2 regions of the Streptomyces sp. MGP-BFMKR1 genome follow, and region 1 is predicted to be linked to the other one. Evidence: riboswitches for the same ligand, from Rfam matches in the RefSeq annotation. Region 1 holds a riboswitch; the other holds the start of a gene.
What was found. A riboswitch is a leader RNA that binds a small molecule or an ion and turns the genes downstream of it on or off. The one in region 1 is predicted to bind glycine.

Region 1 (6,124 bases):
GACACCGGGGAGCTGCTGCCGGACGGCCAGGTCATCGACCCGCACCGGCCGCTGAGCACCGAGCACGTCGTCACCGCCGCCTGACCCCGCCCGCGCCCCGCGGGCACCGACAGGCGAGCACACCGTCGCCGTACGGCAGGAGCCGCGAACGCGCGGTGGACCGTACGGCGGCGCACTCCAGCACCACGCGGGCACGAGCACCGCACACGCGGCACGAACGAGCACAGCACCAAGCACGCAGCACGAAACACCAGGGGCCGGCCCGGCGTCACCGCCGAACCGGCCCCCTCGCATGTCCGTCGTGCGTCAGTCGTGCGGACGCACCACGCCGGGCCGCCTAGCTCTCGTAGCTCTCCGGGGGCGGGCACGAGCAGACCAGGTTGCGGTCACCGAACGCGCCGTCCACCCGGCGCACCGGCGGCCAGTACTTGTCCGAGGCCGCCACGCCAGCCGGGAACACGGCCTCGTCCCTGCTGTACGGGTGGTCCCAGTCGCCACCGACCGTGGCCGCCGTGTGCGGGGCGTTGCGCAGCGGGTTGTCCTCGGCCGACCACTCGCCGGAGCCCACCTTGGCGATCTCCGCACGGATGGCGATCATCGCCTCACAGAAGCGGTCGAGCTCGGGCAGGTCCTCGCTCTCCGTCGGCTCGATCATGAGCGTGCCGGCGACCGGGAACGACATCGTCGGCGCGTGGAAGCCGTAGTCGATCAGCCGCTTGGCGACGTCGTCCACGGTGACGCCCGTCTCCTTGGTGAGCCCGCGCAGGTCGATGATGCACTCGTGCGCCACCAGCCCGGCCGGGCCGGTGTACAGCACCGGGTAGTGCGGTTCGAGCCGCTTGGCGATGTAGTTGGCGCTGAGCACCGCGACCTGGGTGGCGCGGCGCAGCCCCTCGCCACCCATCAGGCGCACGTACGCCCAGGAGATGGGCAGGATGCCGGCCGAACCCCAGGGCGCGGCGGAGACCGGGCCCACGCCGGTCTCGGGACCGGCCTCGGGCTGGAGCGGGTGGTTGGGCAGGAACGGCGCCAGGTGCGCCCGCACGCCGATCGGGCCCACGCCGGGGCCGCCGCCGCCGTGCGGGATGCAGAACGTCTTGTGCAGGTTCAGGTGCGAGACGTCGCCGCCGAAGCGGCCCGGCTTGGCCAGGCCGACCAGCGCGTTGAGGTTGGCGCCGTCCACGTACACCTGGCCGCCGGCGTCGTGCACCGCGGCGCAGATGTCGCTGATGTGCTCCTCGAACACGCCGTGCGTGGACGGGTAGGTGACCATGAGCACGGCCAACTCGTCGCCGTGCTTCTCGATCTTGGCGCGCAGGTCCGCCGCGTCGACCTCGCCGTCGTCGCCGGTCTTGACGACGACGACCTTCATGCCGGCCATCACGGCGCTCGCGGCGTTGGTGCCGTGCGCGGAGGAGGGGATGAGGCACACGGTGCGCTGCTCGTCGCCGTTGGCCCGGTGGTAGGCGCGCACGGCCAGCAGGCCGGCCAGCTCGCCCTGTGATCCGGCGTTGGGCTGGAGCGAGACCTTGTCGTAGCCGGTGACCTCGGCGAGCCGGTCCTCCAGCTCCCTGATCAGCGTGAGGTAGCCCTGCGCCTGCTCGATGGGCGCGAACGGGTGCAGTCCGCCGAACTCCGGCCAGGTCACCGGCTCCATCTCGGTGGTCGCGTTCAGCTTCATGGTGCAGGAGCCGAGCGGGATCATGCCGCGGTCCAGCGCGTAGTCGCGGTCGGCGAGCCTGCGCAGGTAGCGCAGCATCGCGGTCTCGGAGCGGTGCTGGTGGAAGACGGGGTGGGTGAGGTAGTCGCTGGTCCGCAGCAGCGACTGCGGCAGCGCGTCGGCCACGGCGGCGTCCAGCGCCTCCACGTCGGCGTTGACGCCGAACGCGCCCCACACGGCGGCGAGCTGCGCGCGACCTGTGGTCTCGTCACAGGCGATGCCGACCAGGTCGGCGTCGACGAGCCGCAGGTTGACGCCGGCCTCGCGCGCGGCGGCCACGACCTCGCCGGCCCGACCCGGAACCCGCGCGGTCAGCGTGTCGAAGTACGTCTCGTGTACGACCTCCACCCCGCCGGCCCGCAGCCCCTCGGCGAGCACGGTGGCGTAGCGGTGCGTACGGCGCGCGATGGCGGCCAGGCCCTGGGGGCCGTGGTAGACGGCGTACATGCCGGCCATCACGGCGAGCAGGACCTGCGCGGTGCAGATGTTGCTGGTGGCCTTCTCGCGCCGGATGTGCTGCTCACGGGTCTGCAGCGCCAGCCGGTACGCCTTGTTGCCGTCCGCGTCCACGGAGACGCCGACCAGTCGGCCCGGCAGGCTACGGGCGAACTTGTCGTCGACGGCCATGAACCCGGCGTGCGGGCCACCGAAGCCCAGCGGCACGCCGAAGCGCTGCGTGCTGCCGACAGCGATGTCGGCGCCGAGCTCGCCGGGCGAGGTCAGCAGCGTGAGGGCGAGCAGGTCGGCGGCGACCGTGACGACGGCGCCGAGCTCGTGGGCCCGCTCGATGACGGCGCGCGGGTCGCGCAGGGCGCCGGAGGCTCCGGGGTACTGGAGGAGGACGCCGAAGACGCCGCGCTCGGCGATCTCGTCCGGGATGCCGTCCGAGAGGTCGGCGACGACGACCTCGACGCCGGTCGGTTCGGCCCGGGTCTGGATGACGGCGATGGTCTGCGGCAGGCAGTCCGCGTCAACGAGGAAGACGCCCTGCTTGACCTTGCCGACCCGGCGGGCGAGCGCCATGGCCTCGGCGGCGGCGGTGCCCTCGTCCAGCAGGGAGGCGCTCGCCGTGGGCAGCCCGGACAGGTCGGACACCACGGTCTGGAAGTTCAGCAGCGCCTCGAGGCGGCCCTGCGAGATCTCGGGCTGGTACGGCGTGTACGCGGTGTACCAGGACGGGTTCTCCATCACGTTGCGCAGGATCACCGGCGGGGTGAACGTGCCGTGGTACCCGAGGCCGATCATGGGCGTGACGACCTCGTTGCGGTCGGCCAGCTCGCGCAACTCGGCGAGCACCTCCGCCTCGGTCCTGGCGTCGGGCAACCGCAACGACTCGGCGCTCCTGATCACGTCGGGCACGGCTGCCTCGGTCAGCTCGTCGAGCGAGCCGAAGCCGACCTGGGCGAGCATCTTGGCCTGCGCCTCGCGGTCGGGCCCGATGTGGCGCTCGTCGAAGGGCGTGCCGCGTTCCAACTCGGTCAGGGAGATGCGGTGTGCGGTCATCTACGGGGGCCTCCTGGTCAAGCGACCTTGGGGGGCACCAAGGCGCTGGTGCCCGTACGGCCTCCCCCTCTGTCATCTCAACCTGAGAGCTTCACCGGCTCGCGCAGCGATCCGGCTTTCACCGTCGGTGAGGAAGGGCTCCGGCATGTTGCCCGTGACCCGCCCTGCTTTCCAGAGTGACCTCGTCCGTACGGTACGTGTGCCTGAGAGATTCCGGGGAGGATTTGCTCCTTCGGCGCCCCCGCCAGCTTGCGACGGAGAGCTCTCCCGCACGGGGTCAACAGCCGTCTGCCAGCCTACCAGCGGCGATGTCGGCCAGCCCCTCAAGTGGCCGATGTGCGGGATCTGGCCTTACGTAGGTGTCATGGGGGCAGGCATGACCTTGTTGGAGGTGATGGACGGTGCACACGGACACCGACCCGCGGCAGTTGATAGGCCGCAAGGCGTTCGACCGCAACGGCACGAAGATCGGCACGGTGGACGAGGTCTATCTCGATGACGCGACGGGCGAACCCGAGTGGGCAGCCGTGCGCACCGGCTTGTTCGGGCGCGATGTCTTCGTCCCGCTGGAGCCGAGCGAGGTGGTCGACGAGACGCTGCGCATCCCGTTCGACCGCGCGTTGATCAAGGGCGCCCCCGACCTCGGTGTCGGCCGGCACCTCTCGCCCGAGCAGGAGGTCCAGCTCTACCGGCACTACGGGCTCGACACCTCGCGGCGCGACGGCCCCACCCCTCCCCCGGACACCGGGTTCGGACGCATCGCCGGCGCCGAGGAGAGGCCGCGCGGCTCAGCCCACGACGGCTGACCCGCCGGCGCCGGCCGCCACCTCGCCACCGGCCCCGACGTCCATGGCAGGGAGGCCGGCCGTCGGCGCCCCGGACGGTGTCTCCGGGCGTACCAACGGCAGGGGCTCGGCAGGGGTGAGGGCCGGATCGTCGACGGCGAACGTCCGCACGCGGCCCGGCGCCGACCAGGGCTGCTCGAACCGCACGGTCACCCGCCCCACGCCGCTGCCCTGCACCCAGCCCGGGCCGTACTCCGCGTGCACCACGTCGTGTCCCGGCAGCCAGTGTCGGGGAAGCTCGGCCGACGGCTCGGATATGGGGCTCAGTGGGGCGCTCTCCGCTCCCGGCGCCGGCCCGTGGTCTGGCGCTTCCGCAGCCTCCTCCTGGGCCCGCTGGGCCTCTTCCAGCGCCTCGCGCTCCATGGCGGCCTGGGCGAAGAGGTCCTCCTGCGTGTAGTCGGCCAGGCCGGTGACGCCGACGCCGAGGAGTCGCACGCCCTCGCTCGTCTCCACGCCGTCGATGAGCCGCCGCGCGGCCTCCCGCACCACCGAGGGGTCGTCCGTGGGCCCGCGCAGCGTCTCGGAGCGGGTCAGCGTCGAGAAGTCGTAGCGCCGGACCTTCACCACGACCGTGCGCCCCGACCTGCCCGCCTCCCGCAGCCGCTCCACGCACCGGTCCGCGAGCCGGGCCACCTCGAACTGCACCCGCGAGCGATCGGTGAGGTCCTCGTCGAACGTGTCCTCCACGGACACCGACTTGGTGTCCCGGTCGGCGACGACCGGACGCTCGTCCCGCCCGCTGGCCAGCGCGAACAGCGAGGCGCCGTGGGCCTTGCCGAGCAGCCGCACCAGCTCGGCCTCCCCGGCCTCCGCCGACTCCGCCACGGTGTGGATGCCGGCGCGCCGCAGCGCCTCGGCCGTCGCCGGCCCGACCCCGGGAATGGCCCGCACCGACATCGGCCCGAGCAGCGCCATCTCGGTGCCCGGCTCGATCACCACCAGGCCGTCGGGCTTGGCCTGCTCGGAGGCGATCTTGGCGAGCATCTTGGAGCCGGCGAGCCCGACCGATCCGGAGAGCCCGGTCGCGGCGGCGATGTCGCGGCGCAGCCGCTCCCCCACCGCGCGGGCCGCCTCCAAGCGGGGCTCCACGCCGCCGGCCTCGAGATCGACGAACGCCTCGTCCAGACTGAGCGGCTCCACCAGCGGCGACAGTCTTGCCAACAGACCCATCACCACGTCGCTGACCTGCCGGTACAGCGAGAAGCGCGGCGTGAGGTAGGCGGCGTTGGGGCACAGCCGGCGGGCCTGCGCCATGGCCATGGCCGAGTGCACCCCGAAGACCCGCGCCTCGTACGAGGCCGTGGAGACGACGCCGCGCGGCCCAAGCCCCCCGACGATCACCGGTTTCCCACGCAAGCTGGGCTTGGCTGCCTGCTCCGCCGCAGCGTAGAAGGCATCCATGTCCAGATGCAGGATTGTTGGCGCACCCCTCACACCACGATAGTGCCGTACGCCACTGACAATCGGGCTCAGACCGCGCGGTTGCGCCGCCTGGCCAGCTCGTCCCCGGGGTGGTGGCGGGTCAGCGTCTCGCCGGTGTCCACGCGCTCCCCGTGCAACTGGGACAGCGCCGCCTCCACGTCCCGCCACACCACGCCGACGGCGATGCCGAAGACGCCCTGGCCGCCCTGGAGCAGGTCCACGACCTCGTCCGGCGACGTGCACTCGTACACCGTCGCCCCGTCGCTCATCAGGGTCATCTGCGCCAGGTCGGCGACCTCACGCAGCCCCAGGTGACGCACCGCGGTACGGATGTTCTGGAGCGAGACTCCGGTGTCGAGGAGCCGCTTGACGATCTTGAGGACGACCACGTCCCGGAAGCTGTAGAGGCGCTGGTTGCCGGAGCCGTGAGCCGGCCGCACGCTCGGCTCCACGAGTCCGGTGCGCGCCCAGTAGTCGAGCTGTCGGTAGGTGATGCCCGCGGCGGCGCACGCCGTGGGTCCGCGGTAGCCGACGTCGTCGGACGCGGGCTCCTCGGGAGCCGTGGCGCGTGTCGCGACCGGCTGCCCGGGCGCCGACCCGGCCCCGCCTCCAGGAAGCGGATACGGACCGCCTG
Region 2 (6,124 bases), 1.7 Mb from region 1:
GCGGGCCGGCGGGTGGTGCGCCCGGCCACGCCCGGACGGTGATCGACCCCCGCCCGGGCGCGGGACGGGGCACCGGCCCACTACCAGTGTGCGCGGTGCCCCGGGAAAGGCGCCCAGCCGAGGGGTTACAGCGTGGAGTACAGCGGGTGCTTCGCGGCCAGCGCGCTCACCCGACCGCGCAGCGCCTCGGCGTCGTAGACCGGCTTGAGCGCCTGCGCGATGACGTCGGCGACCTCGCGGAAGTCCTCGGTCGTGAAGCCGCGGGTGGCCAGCGCCGGGGTGCCGATCCGCAGGCCCGAGGTGACCATCGGGGGGCGCGGGTCGTTCGGGATGGCGTTGCGGTTGACGGTGATGCCGACCTCGTGCAGCCGGTCCTCCGCCTGCTGGCCGTCCAGCTCGGAGTTGCGCAGGTCCACCAGGACCAGGTGCACGTCCGTGCCGCCGGACAGCACGGCCACGCCCGCCTCGGCCACATCGGCCTGGGACAGCCGCTCGGCCAGGATGCGCGAGCCCTCAAGCGTGCGCTGCTGGCGCTCCTTGAACTCCTCCGAGGCCGCCATCTTGAAGGCGACGGCCTTCGCCGCGATCACGTGCTCCAGCGGACCACCCTGCTGACCGGGGAAGACCGCCGAGTTGATCTTCTTGGCGAGTTCGGCCGTGGACAGGATCACGCCGCCGCGCGGGCCGCCGAGCGTCTTGTGCGTGGTGGTGGTCACCACGTGCGCGTGCGGCACCGGCGAGGGGTGCAGACCCGCGGCGACCAGGCCGGCGAAGTGCGCCATGTCCACCATCAGGTACGCGCCGACCTCGTCGGCCACCCGGCGGAAGGCCGCGAAGTCGAGCTGGCGCGGGTACGCGGACCAGCCGGCCACGATCAGCTTCGGGCGGTGCTCCTTGGCCAGCCGCTGGACCTCGTCCATGTCGACCTGACCGGTCTGCTCGTCCACGTGGTAGGCGACCACGTTGTAGAGCTTGCCGGAGAAGTTGATCTTCATGCCGTGGGTCAGGTGCCCGCCGTGCGCGAGGTTCAGGCCCATGATCGTGTCGCCGGGCTTGAGCAGCGCGAACATCGCGGCGGCGTTGGCCTGGGCGCCCGAGTGCGGCTGCACGTTGGCCGCCTCGGCGCCGAACAGCGCCTTGATGCGGTCGATGGCGATCTGCTCGATGACGTCCACGTGCTCGCAGCCGCCGTAGTAGCGGCGGCCCGGGTAGCCCTCGGCGTACTTGTTGGTGAGGACCGAGCCCTGGGCCTCCAGGACGGCGACCGGAGCGAAGTTCTCCGACGCGATCATCTCCAGGGTGGACTGCTGGCGGTGGAGCTCGGCGTCGACGGCGGCGGCGACGTCCGGGTCGAACTCGTGGAGGGAACTGTTGAAAGGCGACATCGGCATCCCGATCAGATCAGAGTCGTCAGGGTCACGTGGAAGATTGCTCAGCTTTCGGTGAAGGCCGTGTACTCGTCGGCGGAGAGCAGGTCGTCCGGCTCGTCCGAGATCTTCACCTTGAACAGCCAGCCGCCCTCGAAGGGGGCCGTGTTCACCAGCGACGGGTCGTCCACGACGTCCTGGTTGACCTCGGTGATCTCACCGGTTACCGGCGCGTACAGGTCGCTGACCGACTTGGTCGACTCCAGCTCACCGCAGGGTTCGCCCGCGGTGACCTCGGCGCCGACCTCCGGGAGCTGGACGAAGACGACATCGCCGAGCGCGCCCGCGGCGTGCTCGGTGATGCCGACCGTCGACACGCCGTCCGCGGCGGCCGACAGCCACTCGTGCTCCTTGCTGTAGCGAAGCTGCTGGGGGTTGCTCATGACCTGATTCTCCTGTACGCGATGGCGTGGTCGTGCAAGGGGGCGGGAAAACGATGGAACGGACAAACGCCGCCGAGGTTCCGAACGGGAACCAAACGGACGCCTCGGTCGGGTGGGACCGGAGCGGCGGCTGGCGCTCGTGCTGGTGGAGCGGCTAGCGCTCGCGCTTGTAGAAGGGGAGCGCGACGACCTCGTACGGCTCGTGCGTCCCGCGGATGTCCACGGCCACGCCCTCGGTGCCCGGAGCGGCGTGCTCCGCGTCCACGTAGGCCATGGCGATCGGCTTGCCGAGGGTGGGCGACGGGGCGCCGGAGGTCACCTCGCCGATCACCGTGCCGTCGGCGGCCACGACGGAGAACCCGGCGCGCGGCACCCGACGGCCCGTGGCGACCAGTCCGACCAGCTTGCGCGGCGGGGCCTCGGCGGCCCGCTTGGCCGCCCCCTCCAGCGGCTCGCGGCCGACGAAGCGGCCCCCGTTGGTCGTCTTCTCGAACTTCACCACGCGGCCGAGCCCGGCGTCGAAGGGCGTGGTCGCGGTGGTCAGCTCGTTGCCGTACAGCGGCATGCCCGCCTCAAGGCGCAGCGTGTCGCGGCAGGAGAGCCCGCAGGGGATCAGCCCGACCGGGGCGCCTGCCTCGGTCAGCGCCTGCCACAGGGTCTCGGCGTCGCCCGGGGCGACGAACAGCTCGAAGCCGTCCTCGCCGGTGTACCCGGTACGGGCGATCAGCGCCTGCACGCCGGCGACGGTGCCGGGCAGGCCCGCGTAGTACTTGAGCCCGTCCAGGTCGGCGTCGGTCAGCGACTTCAGGATGCCGGAGGACTCGGGGCCCTGGACGGCCAGCAGCGCGTAGTCGTCGCGGTCGTCCCGGACGGCGGTGTCGAAGCCGGCGGCGCGCTCGGTCAGCGCGTCGAGCACGGTCTGCGCGTTGGAGGCGTTGGCGACCACCAGGTACGTCTGGTCGGCCAGCCGGTAGACGATCAGGTCGTCCAGGATGCCGCCGTCGGCGTCGCAGATCATGGTGTAGCGGGCGCGGCCGACGGCCACCGACGACAGGTTGCCGACGAGGGCGAAGTCGAGCGCCTCGGCGGCCTGCGGGCCGGTCAGCGTGATCTCGCCCATGTGGGAGAGGTCGAACAGGCCGGCGCGGGTGCGGACGGCGAGGTGCTCCTCGCGCTCACTGCCGTACCGCAGCGGCATGTCCCAGCCCGCGAAGTCGGTCATGGTGGCGCCGAGCGCGCGATGGGTCGCGTCGAGTGCGGTGCGGCGCGGAGAATCGGGCAGGCTGCTCATCGGTGCGGGCTCCCAAGGGGTGGGCAGGGCTGGCGAAGACATCCTCCCCATCTGTCATCGGAACCTGAGAGGTTCGCCTTGACCCCCCGCGGAGCGGGGCAGGCTTGCACCTTGGGTGGAGCCGCGCGAACGGCTCGCTTTTCAGATCTGCCTCATCCACGCGGTATCGGGGCCTGAGAGATTCAAGGGAGGACTTGCTCCTTCGGCGCCCCGGGCGGCTGATCGAGAGGATCATCGCTGGTCCGGGAACTCTCCCGCATGGATTCGAGCGGCCAGTATGCAGTTGCGCGCACATCATGACACGGACAGGCGAGCGATGGACCCCCGGTCCGGCACCCAAATCTCCGGTGGGGCGTATTACCTCTTCTTTACACTCGGTGGACACGGACCGTGGTGACCGCCGCCGTCAGCTCGGGGAGGACGATCACGTTGCAGGGTCAGGGCACGCAGGCGGGACAGTCAGGAACACCTCAAGTGACCGCGCCAGCCGCTCCACCCACGCCAGCCGCTGCACCCACGCCACCTGCGCCACCTGCGCCGCCCACGCCACCCGCGCCGGCCAGGCAGCGGGCGCGGACGGCGGGGGAGTTGGTGCGGCCGGGCCGCGGCCCCCGGGTCCGCGACCTGCGCGCGGGCGGGCGGGTCCACGCCCAGCCGGCGGACCGGGCCCGCACGCGGCTGGGCGCGACGCCGACGGAATTATCCGACCGTCTCGCGAGGGAGCACCTCTCCGCCGACCACTCCACCGCCGAGCACCTCTCGGCCGACCATCCGGGCGACGCACGGCGCGCCGGGGACCCGCCCGGTGAGGAGCCCGCCAGTAGCCCCACGCCCCCGGAGCCCGCCGGCGACCCGGCCTCGCGCGCGTCCGACGGCCGTGGCCACCTCCCGCAGGCACGCGCCGGCGGCGCCCCACCGCGACCGGCGGCCCCGGCCGTCCCGCCGGCCCCGTCAGCACCGCCCACGGCGGTCGCCGAACCGGCGGTCGCGGCACCGGCGGTCGCGGCGCCGGCCAGGGTGCGCGAGCTGCGCTACGTCGCCGGCGACCTGGTCGTCGTCTCCGGGCTGCCGGGCAGCGGCAAGAGCACCCTGATCCGTCGCGTGGTGCCGACCCGTGACGCGCAGGGCCGGCCGGTGCGGCGGGTCGACTCGCAGGACGCCAGGGACCGCTGGGAACGCCGGATGCCACCGTGGCTGGCCTACCCCGCCTACCGGCCGCTGGTGCGCCTGGCGCACTACGCGGGGTTGCGCCGGGCTGTGCGCTCCGGCGACAGCGTCGTCGTCCACGACTGCGGCACCATGCCGTGGGTACGCCGCTGGCTGGCCCGCAGCGCACGCCGGCGCGGCGTCGCCCTCCACCTGGTCCTGCTCGACGTGCCGCCGCGCCTGGCCCTGGCCGGGCAGGCGGCGCGGGGCCGCGGGGTCTCCCCGTACGCGTTCGGCCGCCACCGCGCCGCGGTCGGCCGGCTGCGCGCGGAGGCGCTCGCGGGGACCCCGCCGCCCGGGTGCGCCTCGGCGGTCCTGCTGGACCGCGCGGCGGCCGGGGCGCTGGCCGACATCGGGTTCGACTAGACCCGGCTGCGGCTGCGGCTGCGGCTGCGACTGCGGCTGCGACCACGCCCGCACCCGCGACGGCGCCCGCACCCGCGACGGCGCCCGCGCCCGCGCCCGCGTGGTGAGTGCGGCGCGCGTGCGGGCCGCCGCCGGGTGTGCCCGTACGCGGCGGCGCCCCGTACGCCCGCACCGGGTGATCGGCGCGGAGCGCGGCAGAACGAGCGGTGCCCGGCGTGCCCCGGCGCTTGCCCCCGTGGTGCTCACCCGTCGCACGGGCTCCGTGCGCCGGCGGTCGCGGGCGCGCCGGGCCGTGGGGCGTGCGCCCGGCGGGCAGTGGCCCGCGGGAGCGGGCGTGGGCGCAGCCGTTAGGGTGCGTAGGCAGGTCGGACGAGACGGTGGTTGGACGAGATGAGCATCCCTGAGCGATACGAAACCTCCCCGGCTGTCGGCGGTTTCCCGTGCAACGAGCTCGAAGAGGTGCTGGCCGCCTCGCTCGCGCTGGGACCGGACGGACAACAGCAGGCGGGAGCGGGCGCCCGCGTCGTCGAGGTACTCGGGCGCAGCCTGATATGGGTGCCGCTGCCGCGCGGCGGTGGCCCGGACAGCACCGAGTTGGACCTCGCCACCATCGAGCTGGACGGCGCCGCGTTCACCCCGGTCTTCAGCTCCGAGGCGCAGTTCCACGCGCTCGTCGGCGGCCAGATGTCCTTCACCGTCGCCCCCGCCGTCGAGTTCGCCCGCGGGCTGCCCCCGCAGGTGGGCATCGTCGTGAACCCGGGCGGCGCGGTCGGCGTCCCGCTCCCGACGCCCGCCGTCGCCGAACTGTGCCGCGCCGGGCGCACGCCCCTGGAGGGGGCCGCGTCGGGCGGCCGGGTGCTGCTCTACGAGCCCGACTGGCAGGACGAGCCGGTCGACTTCCTGGCCGCGGCCGGCATCGAGTTCACCGCGACGCCCGGCGTGCGGACCGCGCGCCGGGCCCTGGCCAGCGTCGAGGGGCAGCCCCCGGCCCTGTTCGTCGGCGTCGAGGTGGACCGGCCCGACCCGCAGGCGCGCGCCCTGGTCCTGGACGCGCTCGGCCGGGCGCTCGGCGCGGTTCCGGTGGCCTGGCCGGTGCAGCTCGTGCTGCTGGACATCGCCCAGGACCCGGTGGCGGACTGGATGCTGGGGCGGGTGCGACCGTTCTTCGACCGGGACGTGTGACGTCGTGCGGGAGCTGTCGAGGGGGACTCGTAAGCTGGTTGGATGACCGGGCGGGGCGTGCGACGACGCCCCGGACATCGGCCGACAGAAGGGGCGTAACCAGGTGAGCGCGGGCGCGGACAGGGGGGTGCGCAGCGACTCGTATCTCGGCGGTGGCGGGCGAGGCGGGGCGGGTGTGCCCGCCGGGCAGGTCGAGGAGGCGCTGGGGCAGGTCTCCCCGGGGCGCTTCGACGCGTACGAGCGCCTCCTGCACGCCCTCGTCGAGGGCC

Region 2: it holds a riboswitch for glycine, as region 1 does, so the genes downstream of both, gcvT (glycine cleavage system aminomethyltransferase GcvT) here and gcvP (aminomethyl-transferring glycine dehydrogenase) in region 1, are expected to answer to the same signal.

Annotation. Positions count from the first base shown of each region.
Region 1 is NZ_CM173408.1:581,867-587,990, forward strand. It holds gene AC3CHW_RS02020 (DUF5999 family protein) at 1-84, shown strand, start outside; gene gcvP (aminomethyl-transferring glycine dehydrogenase) at 338-3,223, opposite strand; glycine riboswitch at 3,405-3,503, opposite strand; gene AC3CHW_RS02030 (PRC-barrel domain-containing protein) at 3,625-4,029, shown strand; gene AC3CHW_RS02035 (DNA polymerase IV) at 4,012-5,502, opposite strand; gene AC3CHW_RS02040 (MerR family transcriptional regulator) at 5,538-6,124, opposite strand, start outside.
Region 2 is NZ_CM173408.1:2,328,842-2,334,965, reverse strand. It holds gene glyA (serine hydroxymethyltransferase) at 126-1,385, opposite strand; gene gcvH (glycine cleavage system protein GcvH) at 1,433-1,810, opposite strand; gene gcvT (glycine cleavage system aminomethyltransferase GcvT) at 1,965-3,101, opposite strand; glycine riboswitch at 3,253-3,368, opposite strand; gene AC3CHW_RS08600 (AAA family ATPase) at 3,693-4,673, shown strand; gene AC3CHW_RS08595 (enhanced serine sensitivity protein SseB) at 5,064-5,855, shown strand; gene AC3CHW_RS08590 (enhanced serine sensitivity protein SseB C-terminal domain-containing protein) at 6,031-6,124, shown strand, end outside.